Regions from separate parts of the Streptomyces sp. G7(2002) genome, predicted to be linked through region 4. Evidence: riboswitches for the same ligand, from Rfam matches in the RefSeq annotation. Region 4 holds a riboswitch; each other region holds the start of a gene.

Region 1 (3,203 bases), 1.7 Mb from region 4:
GTCGATGAGGGCGTAGATCAGCTCGTCGCCGTCGCCGGACTCCAGGCCCGGGACCGGCTCGGCACTCTCGTCGCCGAAGTCGTAGCCGTCCGCCCGGAGACGGCGCAGCAGCGCCACGGCGCTGGCCGGGGTGTCCAGGCCGACCGCGTTGCCGATACGGGAGTGCTTGGTGGGGTAGGCGGACAGCACCAGCGCGAGGCGCTTCTGCGCGGCCGGGATGTGGCGCAGCCGGGCGTGGCGGACGGCGATCCCGGCGACCCGGGCGGCGCGCTCGGGGTCGGCGACGTAGACCGGCAGACCGTCCTCGTCGACCTCCTTGAAGGAGAACGGGACGGTGATCAGCCGGCCGTCGAACTCGGGGACCGCGATCTGCGAGGCGGCGTCCAGCGGCGACAGCCCCTCGTCGTTCTCCTCCCAGGCGCTGCGCGGCCCTGTCAGGCACAGGGCCTGCAGGATCGGCACGTCCAGGGCGGCCAGTGCGCCCGCGTCCCAGGATTCGTCGTCGCCGCCGGCGGAGGCCTCGGCGGGCTTGCTGCCGCCCGCCGCGAGGACCGTGGTGACCAGGGCGTCGGCGGACCCCAGCGCCTCGATCAACTCCGGTTCGGGGGCGCGGAGGGAGGCCACGAACAGCGGCCGGGCGCGCCCGCCCGCCGCCTCGATCTGCTCGCACAGGGTCCGGACGAAAGCGGTGTTACCGCTCATGTGGTGCGCGCGGTAGTAGAGCACGGCGACCAGCGGGCCGCTCGCGTTGCGCCCTTCCCAGTCCAGCGGGCCCCAGGACGGGGCGGGCTCCGGCGGCTCGAAGCCGTGGCCGGTCAGCAGCACCGTGTCGGAGAGGAAGCGGGCGAGCTGGTCGAGGTTGGCGGGACCGCCGTGCGCGAGGTAGGCGTGCGCCTCGGCCGCGATACCGACCGGGACCGTGGACTGCTCCATGAGCTGGGCGTCGGGGGCCTGTTCACCGGTGAGCACGACGACCGGCCGGTGCTGGTCCTCGGCGAGCAGCACCTCCAGGCCCTCCTCCCAGGCCCGGATGCCGCCGAGGAGGCGTACGACGACGAGGTCGGTGCCCTCCAGCAGCGCGGGGAGTTCGGCGACGTCGAGGCGGGCGGGGTTGGCGAGCCGGTACGGCACGGGACCCGTGGCCGCGCGGGCGCTGAGCAGGTCGGTGTCGGAGGTCGACAGCAGCAGAAGCATGCGAGCGCAGGCCTTCCTCGGGGTATCCGCGCCCCGGGTGGTCGTATGGACGGCGGGAGTTCCTGGCTCACCCGGCAGTTGCCGGGTTCACAGTGGCGGGACCGCGCCGGATTCTCACCGGGCTTCCTCCCTTGGGCCGTAAGACCCTGCGCCGTCGCTGGCGTCGATGGGCCAGCCGACCCACCGACCTGCATAGTAAGGGCTGTGGACGGGGGAGGTAAGCGGGCCTCCGGACCGGCCGCGGCGGGACGGGGGGCGCGCGCCTCCGTACCCGGATCCGGACCGGGAGCTTGGCCGGATCCGGCCCCGATGAGCCACCCGCCTCCGTGGGTATGCTCGCGGCCATGCCGCCCTCCCCCTCGATACGGCCCCAAGGTGCCGAACCGCCCATACGGGACCGCGGTGACGCCTGCCCGGGAGCGCTGCGGCTGCACTCCGCCGCCGATGGCCACCTCGCCCGAGTGCGGCTGCCCGCCGGAGACTTGACGGTGCGTCAGGCCGAGGCGCTGGCCGACGCAGCGGACCGGCTCGGCGACGGCCACCTCTCGCTCACCTCCCGCGGCAACGCGGAACTCCGCGGCCTGGCGGACGGCTGCGGCGGCCGGCTCGCCGCCCTGCTGCGCGACGCCGGCCTGCTGCCCTCCGAGCGCCACGAACGCGTCCGCAACATCCTCGCCTCGCCGCTGGCCGGACTCGACCGGCACACCCCTTCTGACGTGCGGTTGTGGGCCCGTGAGCTGGACGGACTGCTCTGCGCGAGCGAGTCCGCGACCGCGCTGTCGGGCCGATTCCTCTTCGTCCTGGACGACGGACGGGGCGATGTGGCGGCACTCGGCGGGGATGTGAGCTTGGTCGCAGAACGGGGCGGGGCCGGGTCCGGGGATCTGTCCGGGGCCGGGTGCCCGGCCGAGGCCGGGGGTACCGCGCTGCTGCGGGTCGGCGACGATCCGGCGGCGCTGCGGATCGCCGGTCCGGACGCCCCGCGGGCCGCCCTCACCGCCGCCGAGGCCTTCCTGACCGCCGCCGCGGCGAGCGGCAGCGGCGCCTGGCGGGTACGTGAACTCCCGGACGGACACGGCCTGACGGCCCGGGCCGTCGCGGAGCGACTGCGCGCGGCGGGCATCGGGTGCGCGGAGGTGGCCGGGGAGGTGGCTGCGGCGGTGGCCGGGGCCGGGGACGTGACCGGTACCCCCGACGCGACCGGGGCGCCCGCACCCGCCTCCGCGCCGTGCGCCGAGTCCGTCCCGTTCACCGGGTCCGTCCCGTACGCCGGATCCGCCCCGCCCCCCGCCTCCGTCCCGTACGCCGACTCCTCCGCCCCCGGCGTCATCGAGGGCACCGACGGCGCCCGTGCGCTCTCCGTCCTCGCGCCGCTGGGGCGGCTGTCGGTCGCCCAGTGGCGTCTGCTGACCGCCGTCGCCGCCGAGGACGGTGCCGGCGCGCTCCGCCTCACCCCCTGGCGCGGCGTCGTCATCCCCGGGCTGTCCGCCGACACGGCGGCTCCCCGCCTGCGCGAACTGTCCGCCGCCGGACTGATCACCGACCCGGACTCCCCCTGGCACCGCGTCGGCGCCTGCACCGGCCGCCCCGGCTGCGCCAAGTCCCGTACCGATGTACGGGCCGACGCGACGGCCGCCGTCACCGCGGGCACCCCTGTCCCCGGCGAGCCAGGACCGCAGCCCGCCGCCCTGCGCCGGCTCCCCGTGTACTGGTCCGGCTGCGAACGCCGCTGCGGCCACCCGCACGGCGCCTGGGTCGATGTGCTGGCGACGGCGGAGGGCTACCGCGTCTCCGTAGTACAGCCGCAGAGCGCACCCGTCCCGCACCCCGCACCGGCGGCACCCTCCGCAGCTCCCTGCCCCGCCACCTCATGAACCGCCCCGACCCGCAGCTCCCTGCCCCACCACCTCATGAACCACCCCCGACCCACAGCGCCATGCCCCACCTCCAGAACCGCCCCGTACCCGACAACCCCGAGGCCACAGTGACCGCGTTCGACTACGAGAAGG
Region 2 (3,203 bases), 4.3 Mb from region 4:
GGGCCCGCGGCTGCGGATGACCAGCAGCCAAGAGACCACCGAACGCCGCCGCCCGGCCCCCAGGGGTGGCGGCGTTCGGCGTACCGGGCGAACCCGGCAGGCGGCGGGCGCCCGTGGCGCGGCGTCCGGTCAGCGGATCTCGCTCGCCGTACGGCGGTAGGTGGAGCGCCGGTCGTCGATCTCGGCCCAGCGGTCGCCGTAGACGTTCTCGATGATGCCCGGCTCCCGCAGGAAGTCGTGGGGGAAGCCCAGTGGCACCGCGCTGGTCCGGTCGAGCCGGGCCAGCGCGTCGGCGTCCAGCGTGATGCCGACGGCGCCGAGGTTGTCGAGGAGCTGGCTCTCCTTGGTGGCAGCGATGATCGGGATGATGTTGCCGGGCCGGCTGCGCAGCCACGCCAGGGCCACCTGCGCGGGGCTCCAGCCGCCCTGCTCGGCGATCTCCAGCACCGCGGTGACGGTCTCCTCCTCGTTGTGGTCCCGCACGGTGCCCGCGTCGACGGTGTCCAGCCGGCCCGTCTCGCCGCGGCGGTACTTTCCGGTGAGCTTGCCGGCCGCGAGCGGCGCCCAGGCCAGCACGGCCAGATCGAAGGCGCGGGCCTGCGGCAGCAGTTCGCGCTCCGGCGTCCGCTCCAGCAGGTTGTAGCGCAGCTGCGAGCCCGCGAAGGCGGTCCAGCCGCGCAGCTCGGCAAGGGTGTTGGCCTGCGCGATCTCCCAGGCGGGCCAGTCGGAGACGCCGATGTAGAGCACCTTTCCCGAGCGCACCACGTCGTCGAGTGCCCGCATCACCTCCTCCACGGGAGTGAAGTTGTCCCGTGCGTGCACCCACAGCACATCGAGGTGGTCGGTGCGCAGCCGGTCCAGGCTCGCCTCCACCGACCGGACCAGGTTCTTGCGGTGGTTGCCCGCCGCGTTCACCTCCCCCTTGCGGGTCGCGCAGGTGTACTTGCTGGCCAGGACGAAGCGGTCCCGGCGGCCTTCGAGCAGCTCACCGAGGATTCGCTCGGAGGTGCCGCCGGTGTAGTTGTTGGCGGTGTCGATGAAGTTGCCGCCCGCCTCCGCGTAGGCGTCCAGGATCCGGCCGCTGGTGTCCTTGGGGGCGCCCCAGCCCCAGTCGTCGCCGATGGTCATGGCGCCCAGACTCAGCTCGCTCACCCGCAGACCGGTCCTGCCGAACAGTGTGTAGCGCACGGTGTTCCCTTCGCTCAGCGACAGCTGCAGATCGTGCGCCCACGCTAGGAGCTGGAGCGCACTCCAGGGCAAGCGACGGCGCCGCGGGCGGGGCCGCGCGGCGTCCCGGCGGTGGCCCATGTCACCCGCGGGAGCCCCGGCCCCGGTGTCCGATCCGGGCGCCAGCGCCTAGGGTGGCCGGTGCAACTGGTTCGCCCTGCCCGCCAGGCAGGCGCGTCGCAAGAGGGAACCCGGTGGAAATCCGGGACTGCCCCGCAGCGGTGAGTGGGAACGACCGCCGTCATACGCACTGGGCCCGGCCGGGTCTGGGAAGCGACGGCCAGTAGATGTCCGCCTTCGGCGGACGTGCCCGCGAGTCCGAAGACCTGCCAGTGCCCCCGCGCCACCGGTGTGCGGGGTGATCTCGGTGACCTCGAGGGCGGGTCGGCGGACACATCGGGCGGGCACGGCCGGCGGCAGAGCGCCGGGGCCCGCCAGGTTTGCCGTCCCTTCGCGTCCTCGACCCTCCCGGGGTCCATGGAGACACACTCGCGAAGGAGAGTTCCGTGACCAGCAGGTCCGCAGCCGCGGCAGCACGAGCGACCGTGCACGGCTACCCCCGTCAGGGGCCGAACCGTGAACTGAAGAAGGCCATCGAGGGCTACTGGAAGGGCCGGGTCGGCGCCGACGCCCTCCGCACCACCGCCGCCGGGCTGCGCCGCGACAACTGGCAGCAGCTCGCCGGGGCCGGCGTCCACGAGGTGCCGACCGGCGACTTCTCGTACTACGACCACGTCCTGGACACCAGCGTGATGGTCGGCGCGATCCCGGCCCGGCACCGCGCCGCGGTGGCCGCCGACCCCCTGGACGGCTACTTCGCGATGGCCCGCGGCACCCAGGACGTGACGCCGCTGGAAATGACCAAGTGGTTCGACACCAACTACCACTATCTCGTACCGGAGTTGGGGCCGGACACGGTCTTCGCCGCGGACTCCGCCCAGCAGGTCGGCCAGCTGACGGAGGCGCTCGGCCTGGGCCTCGCCGCGCGCCCGGTCCTCGTCGGGCCGGTCACCTACCTCCTGCTGGCCAAGCCCGCGCCCGGCGTCGCGGCCGGCTTCGATCCGCTGACGCTGCTCGACCGGCTGCTGCCCGTCTACGCCGAGGTGCTCGCCGATCTGCGGGCGGCCGGCGCCGACTGGGTGCAGCTGGACGAGCCGGCGCTGGTGCAGGACCGCTCCCCCGCCGTGCTCAACGCGGCGGCCCGCGCCTACCGCGACCTCGGCACACTCACCGACCGCCCGCAGCTGCTGGTCGCCTCGTACTTCGACCGGCTGGGCGAGGCGCTGCCGGTGCTGGCCAAGGCGCCCGTCGAGGGCCTGGCGCTGGACTTCACCGGAGCCGCGGCCGGCAACCTCAAGGTTCTCGCTGCGGTCGGCGGGCTGCCCGGCAAGCGGCTGATCGCCGGCGTCGTCAACGGCCGCAATGTGTGGATCAACCACTACGAGAAGTCGCTGGCCACCCTGGGCACGCTCCTGGGCCTGGCCGGGCGGGTCGATGTGTCGTCCTCCTGCTCACTGCTGCACGTCCCGCTGGACACCGGCGCCGAGCGGGACATCGACCCGCAGATCGCCCGCTGGCTCGCCTTCGCCCGGCAGAAGACCACGGAGATCGTGACGCTGGCGCGCGGGCTGGCGCGGGGCACCGACACCATCGCGGCCGAACTCGCCGCCAACCGCGCGGACCTGTCCTCCCGGGCAGGCTCGGCGCTCACCCATGACCCGGCGGTGCGCTCCCGCGCCGCGGCCGTCACCGACGCCGACGGCCGCCGTTCCCAGCCGTACGCCGAACGTGCCGCCGCCCAGCGCGCGCACCTCGGGCTGCCGCTGCTGCCGACCACCACCATCGGTTCGTTCCCGCAGACCGCCGAACTGCGCACCGCCCGCGCCGAGCTGCGGGCCGGGCGGCTCGACGCCGAAGGGTACAAGGAGCGGATCTCGGCGGAGATCCGCGAGGTCCTCGCCTTCCAGGAGAAGGCC
Region 3 (3,203 bases), 2.7 Mb from region 4:
GCCGGGCTCCGCCTCCTCGCCGGAGTCTCCCGGTTACATGACCTGGATGTCGCGCAGCAGGCCGTCCACCACGTCGTCCAGGTCGAGGCGCTTCTCCACCGTATGCAGGTCGGTCAGCCCGGCGCAGAGGGTGACCCGGGGCGGTGCGAGGAGCTTGCAGCAGTCCTCGTCCGGCAGCACGGAGATCTCCGCGGTGCCGATGGACCGGGCTTCGTTGATGATCTCCTGCTTCTCCCAGCCGACCAGCGGCCGCAGCACCGGCAGGGTTGCCGCCTCGTCGACGGCGGCCATGTTCGCCAGGGTCTGACTGGCCACCTGCCCCAGGCTGTCGCCGGTCACCAGTGCCTCAGCCCGGGTCCGGTCCGCCAGCGCGGAAGCGGCGCGAACCATCAGCCTTCGCTGCGCAACGACCTGGAGCCGGCCGGCCCCCGCGATGGCCAGTTGCTTCTGTGCGTGACCGAGCGCGATGACGTGCAGTCGCCCACCGGGCTGGTAGCGGTTGAGTTCACGGGCGAGGGCGTAAGCCTTGTAGACCGAAGCGGCGTTCGTGTACGGAGCGCCGGTGAAGTGCACGAAGTCGCAGCGCAGTCCGCGGCGCATCGCCCGGTAGGCCGCCACGGGCGAGTCGTAGCCGCCGGAGAGCAGTACCAGGGCGCGTCCGCTGGAGCCCACGGGCAGTCCGCCCGGCCCCTGGTGACGGGTCCAGGAGACGTAGCTCTCCTTGTGGTCGATCTCGACCGAGACCAGTACATCCGGGCTGGAGAGGTTCACCGGCAGGGGACCGAGGGCTTCCCGGATACGGGCCCCGAGAAAGCGCTCGAACTGCGAGGAGGTCATCTCGAAGTTCTTGTTCCGCCGCTTGGCCCGCACGGCGAAACTGATTCCGGGCCGTTCCGCGCGAGCGGTGGCGAGCGCCTCCACGGCTGTCTCGGTGATGTCCGACACGGTGCTCGGAACGCGCAGGGCAGGCTCCACCGAGTTGAACCCGATCACCCGGCGGGCGCGCTCCACGAGGTCGTCCAACGGGACCTCGCCGCCGAGCACGGTGACGTTCTGGCCGGACTTGATCCATGTGGAACCGCCGATGCCGCGCAGGGCGCCGCGGAGGTTGTCGTGCAGCCGCTCGGTGAACAGGTGCCGGTTGCGGCCCTTGAGGAAGACCTCACCATGCTTGAGCAGGACACAGGGTCCGCTCGGGCGGGGCGCTCTGGGGGAGGGGCTGGAGGGAATGCTCGGTTCGCCGGGCACGAAACTCTCCTTCGCGAGTCGTCGTGAGGGCCGGCGCCGGGCCGCGAACGGGGTGCGGGCCCGCCCGCCCCCGCTCTGCGCAGGGCTGGGTGGAACACACCACTCGCTCAGCGGTCCCGCTGCCGGGACGCGTGAATCCGTGCGCGGCGATACACCCCGCACGAGCAGTGGCAGGTCTTCGGACTCATGGGCACATCCCGAAGGACCGGACACCTACTGACCGTCGCTTCCCAGGTCCCATGCGGGCCCAGTGCTTCATGACGGCGGTCGTTCCCACTCACCGCTGCGAGGCAGTCCCGGACTCCCACCGGGTTCCCTCTTGCGACACCCCGTCTGGCGGACGGGGCGAACCAGCTGCCGGTCCAGGGTAGACAAGGCGGATCGCATTCCGTGAACCAGACCTTGATTCTGCACTTTGAGTCGGGATGGCTGATTCGAGACTCTGTCGGGTATGGGAACGATGCGTCATTCTGGGAGTAGTGATTGGTACTTCAACTGGCTTAGTGCGTACTGTGCTTGGGGGAGCCGGTGGCCTACGTTCCCATTCTCAAGGGCAAGGTGGGGGAGTTTCTGGCACTGGGACATGCGTCGGCGGAGGTGCAGTCGCAGATACGCCCGGTGATGGAGGTCGTGCCCGACTGCGACGTTCGAGATCTTCTGGAGACCTTCTGCAACCGTGCCATGGACTACGTTCCGAATGGAATGGTCCTCACGGTCGATTGCGGAGCCTTACCGGCCGTGCGGGTGCTCAAAGGTGATGTGGGCGGTCCGATGGTGCGGGTCGGTGAGTCACTGAGCCAGCGGCAGGTCGCGATGCGCCCGGTCTTCAGAGGTACTGATACCGATGAGACGCTCGCTGAGGTTCGTGCGGTGATGGCGTGGCACCAGCAGGGCGGTTGTCTACGCATCTCGTCGGCTCGTGATGCACAAGAACTGCGCCCGGACGATGCACGAGTCCGCGAGATGCTCCGCACACTCCACGCTGTTCCGGAGGAAATCGATCTGCTCATTGACGCCGGACCCGTGCATTCTCGGGACAGAAGGGCGGCACTGACAGTTGAGGTGCTGGAAACTCTCCATCACATGGCGCGTTGGCCTTGGCGCCATGAGTGCGTGGCCGCCGGTGCCTTCCCGGTCAATCTGGCGAACTTCCCACGTGGACGAGCAACGCCGGTAGTGAGGGAAGACGCGCTTCTCTGGAAGCAGGTTTGCGATCGGTGGCGTGGAAACTTTCCTGATTTCGGCGACTTCGGTGTAACGCACCCGCGAATGCCGCTGAGGACTCGTGGGACTCCGCATCCCAACATGCGTTACACCACGGCGGCAGACTGGCAGGTCTTCGTCTATCCAAAGATCCGTCCCGGCAACGACGACTTCTTCACCCTCAGTCGTGACCTGGTCTCCTCGCCTCATTGGCCGCCCACCGGCGCGGGCACGTCGTGGGGAGACGCTCGTTTGCAGGACTGTGCGAAACGGCAGCGGGCGAAAGCAGGCGGCGGGACGGAGTGGCGAGCCTGGGCGACGTCGCATCATCTGGCCGTCGTGACGTCTCGGCTCACGGCTTTGGGCCGTCCCTGAACTGGCATGTAGTGGCCACCCGGGTGTGGGCGCCGCAATTGCGGCGCAGCCCCTGGGCGGCGAGCAGTCGGGCGTAGTCGTCCAGCCGGGCGTCCTGGATCCGCGGGCCGAGGTCCAGCTGCAGGTGCAGGCGTACGTCATGACGTCGGCCAGTCGGGCCAGTCGGGCCGGAAGCTGTTGAGGTAGGCGCGGTCGTACCGATGGGACCGTTAGGGCTGGTGGCCGAGGCACCCGGTGCGGACCGCAGCCCCCAACCCGCTGCTGCGTACCAGGAGTTCCAGCCCGTCTCGTGCGTCCCCGTGACACGCCGATGCCCGTCCTCGGACTTCGGTCAGCGCCTTGGCTGCGGTGAGTGGTGGTGGGACGGCAGACACTGC
Region 4 (3,203 bases):
CCCCGCTCCCGTCGCCCTCGCCGTCTGCGCCGTCACGGTCCCCCGCCCCCGCGGACGGCGCGGCGGAGGACGCCTGCCCCTTCGACCCGCTCACCGCCTCCGCGCACCCCGCCTTCGGGTAGCCGGCGATGGCACACAGCAGGGCGTTGGCGTCATAGCGCAGCGGCCCGGCGACCGCCGCCAGCGCCTCGCCCGCCGAGGCGTCCTCCGACACCTGAGCACACTCGGCCCTGGCCTTCGGCGGCCGCTCCCCGCCGGGCGCGTCCGCCGCGGTGCCGAAGTCCAGGACGATGCCGATCCGTTTACGGCCGTCCTTGGCGGGGGTGTCGCGGCAGATCGCGTCGAAGTCGGCGGCCCCGCGCGGCTTGCCGGCCGCGGCGGAGTCGGCGCCGACGGTGAAACGGAAGCCCTCGACCGCGCCGTCGGCCGGCCGCAGAGTGGCCGGCCCTTGGGTGGCATACGCCCAGGAGCCGCCCTTGCCGTCCCAGAACGACCAGTAGCGGTACTCCTGCGCCTGCGCGGGCCCGGCGGCCAGGCCGGTGACCGTACCGGCCAGCAGCACGGCGCCGGCGATCCTGGAACGCCGCATCAGAGCTGGTTCTTCTTCCGGCTGCTCAGCAGGAACCCGATGCCGGCGCCGATGGCGAGGCCGACGCCGATGACCCACCACACGCTGATGGCGCCGCCGTCCGCGGAGTCGTCGGAGTCCCCGGCGTCCTTCTTCGGCGCGGCGGCCGGCTTCGGGCCGGTGGCGTTGAGCGCTGCCACCAGGTCGGTGCCGCCGAAGGAGCGCGGGTCGGTGCCGGTGGCGTGCGCGGCCAGCACCAGCTGGGCGTATGCGGCGGGGCCGCTCTGCTCGGCCCACTCCGCCGCGTTCTTCTCCAGCCACTTCAGCGGCTTCGCCGCGGCGGCACCGTGCCCACCGGCCGCCAGCGCCACCACGGCATCCGCGGTGTTGCCGACGTCGGGCTGCTTCTCGGCGCCCGGCATCGCGGAGAGCAGATGCTGCCCGTTCTTGTCGAGCTGGGCGACGAGGAAGGCGTCGCCACCCTCCGCGGCCTGCGCCGGATCGCCCTTGCCTGCCTTCTCGCCCCCGGCATCCGTGCAGTTCAGCGGCTTGACCGGGGCCTTTGCGCGCTGATCTGCGGGCGCGACGACAAAGCCCTTTCCGAGCGCTCCGATCGCGGCGGCCGCGGTGGCGTCGGCGTTCGGGGCGGCGCCCTTGAGCTGGAAGGTGAACGCGCCGCGCTCGCCCTCCTTCGCGTCGCAGCCCAGCTGGAAGGTGAGCAGCCCGTCGTAGGGGGTCTTGTCGCCCTTCTTCGACGTCACGGACTGCGGCTTCTCGCCCGCCGCCGCGAGTGCGCCGATGACCACGGACGTGGAGTTGGCGTCGCTGGGCGAACCGGCCATCGAGCTCCAGCCGCCGTCCTCGTTCTGCACCGATTTCAGCCAGCCCACGGCCTTCTTCACGGTGTCACCGTGCCCGCCGAGCGCGGCCAGTGCCTGCACGGCGGCGGCCGTCTGGTTGGTGTCCCGCATGGTCTTGCCGTCGCAGGGCTTGCCGGGCTCGGCGCGGAAGGCGGTGAACGCGCCGTCGGCGCACTGCTGCCCGACCAGCCAGCGCACGGCGGACGCCGCGGGCCGCAGCCCCACCGTGTCCTGTGCCAGCAGTGCCAGCGACTGCCGCCAGACCCCGTCGTACTTCGGGTCCTTGGTGCCGTACAGGCCGTCCGGCAGCTTCGTGGGGGACGCGGAAGGGGAGTCGGCGTACGCGGCGGGGGCAGCGGCCGTGCCCAGCACCACCGCGGCCGCCAGCGCCGTGGCGGCGCGGCGCGCCAGGAAGGCGGCGGGGTGCGTCAGGGGGGCCTGGTGAGCCATGGAAGCCATGGGGGCCATCGGGTCGGTGCCTCTCGGGTCGGGTCGCGGCGATGTACGCAGCCACGCTCGGCCGACCACCCGCGCGCCGATCCCCTCGGATCGCGACGCGGTGGCACCGGGCTCAGCTCCGTATACCTCGACGGTGCCGCGCACCGGCCGTCCGTGTGGCGGACGTTTCCGGTGGCGGGAGCCTTGGTCGTGCCCCCTCGGGTGCTCCGGCTCGTACGGCCGTCCCTGCCGGTCCAGCCGGCGCGGTACGGACGGGCCGTCCTCACGGTTGCGGGTCAGCGCCGGATTTCCACCGGCTTCCCCCGATCGGGTACGGATGAAGTTGTCCCGCACACCTTAACCGGCACCCGCCGGGCGCTCGCTCGCACGTACGAGCCGACGGAAGTGGGCGCGAGCCGGGGGGAGCCGCGCATGAGCCGGGCGTGAGCCGGGGGGACGGGAGCCGGGGGGACGGTAGTCGGACGAGCCGGACGAGCCGGAGGGACGAGGACCGGGTACGAGCTGGGCACTGAACCTGCCGGGGTGCCGAACGTGCTGGGCACCGAACCTGCTGCCGGGGCGCCGAAGAGGCCAGGCGCCGGGCACACGTCAAGCGGCCCGCCCCCTCGCCTCGCCACACCCGCCCCTCGCCTCGCCACAGAAGGCGACGGCGAGACGACCGAGCTACCCCACCGCCCGGTAGGTCACCGGATCGGAGCCCGGCACCCCCTCCGCATGCCCCAGCTTCACCAGACGGCGCAGATGGGCCCCGGCCTCCGACACGGCGATGTTGCGGGAGCCGTACGGGATCTGCTCCCAGGGGCGGTTCCACTCCATGGTCTCGGCGAGCTGCCAGACGGTGCGCGGTTCCTGGAGCAGCGCTCTCAGCCGGGCCAGCCGCTCCTCGTGGTGGGCGATCAGCGCGCGCACCCGGCCACCGGCGTCGGTGAAGGCGTGCTGATGGGCGGGCAGCACCTCGGCGGGGGAGAGCCGGCCGACGCGTTCGAGGGAGTCGAGGTAGTCGCCCAGGGGGTCGGTGCCCTCCCGCAGGCTCTCCCCTTCGTGCGCGCCATCGTGCGCGCCAAGACCGTCGTCCGGGGCCTCGTACAGGCCGATGTGCGGGGTGATGCCGGGCAGGAGGTGGTCGCCGGAGAACAGCCGGCCGAAGCCGGGGGTCCGCGCCGAGGGGTGCTCCTCCTCCAGGTGGAGGCACACATGCCCGGGGGTGTGACCGGGCGTCCAGATGGCGCGCACCCGGCGCCCCGGCAGGTCGAGCAGCGCGCCGGGGTCGATACCGCGGTCCGGCAGCGCGGCCCGCCGGCCGGGCAGCTTCCGGC

The links. A riboswitch is a leader RNA that binds a small molecule or an ion and turns the genes downstream of it on or off. The one in region 4 is predicted to bind cobalamin.
Region 1: linked by a shared signal. The riboswitch ahead of cobN (cobaltochelatase subunit CobN) and the one ahead of NUT86_RS13070 (prenyltransferase/squalene oxidase repeat-containing protein) in region 4 are both predicted to bind cobalamin.
Region 2: linked by a shared signal. The riboswitch ahead of metE (5-methyltetrahydropteroyltriglutamate--homocysteine S-methyltransferase) and the one ahead of NUT86_RS13070 (prenyltransferase/squalene oxidase repeat-containing protein) in region 4 are both predicted to bind cobalamin.
Region 3: linked by a shared signal. The riboswitch ahead of thiI (tRNA uracil 4-sulfurtransferase ThiI) and the one ahead of NUT86_RS13070 (prenyltransferase/squalene oxidase repeat-containing protein) in region 4 are both predicted to bind cobalamin.

Annotation. Positions count from the first base shown of each region.
Region 1 is NZ_CP102609.1:4,854,182-4,857,384, forward strand. Features, by position in the region: gene cobN (cobaltochelatase subunit CobN) at 1-1,194, opposite strand, end outside; cobalamin riboswitch at 1,229-1,389, opposite strand; gene cobG (precorrin-3B synthase) at 1,527-3,068, shown strand; gene NUT86_RS20410 (precorrin-8X methylmutase) at 3,179-3,203, shown strand, end outside.
Region 2 is NZ_CP102609.1:7,446,265-7,449,467, reverse strand. Features, by position in the region: gene NUT86_RS31750 (aldo/keto reductase) at 130-1,188, opposite strand; cobalamin riboswitch at 1,374-1,561, shown strand; gene metE (5-methyltetrahydropteroyltriglutamate--homocysteine S-methyltransferase) at 1,734-3,203, shown strand, end outside.
Region 3 is NZ_CP102609.1:503,252-506,454, reverse strand. Features, by position in the region: gene thiI (tRNA uracil 4-sulfurtransferase ThiI) at 34-1,248, opposite strand; cobalamin riboswitch at 1,401-1,619, opposite strand; gene NUT86_RS02240 (beta family protein) at 1,777-2,826, shown strand.
Region 4 is NZ_CP102609.1:3,179,657-3,182,859, reverse strand. Features, by position in the region: gene NUT86_RS13075 (SCO2322 family protein) at 1-589, opposite strand, end outside; gene NUT86_RS13070 (prenyltransferase/squalene oxidase repeat-containing protein) at 589-1,896, opposite strand; cobalamin riboswitch at 2,120-2,241, opposite strand; gene NUT86_RS13065 (MBL fold metallo-hydrolase) at 2,551-3,203, opposite strand, start outside.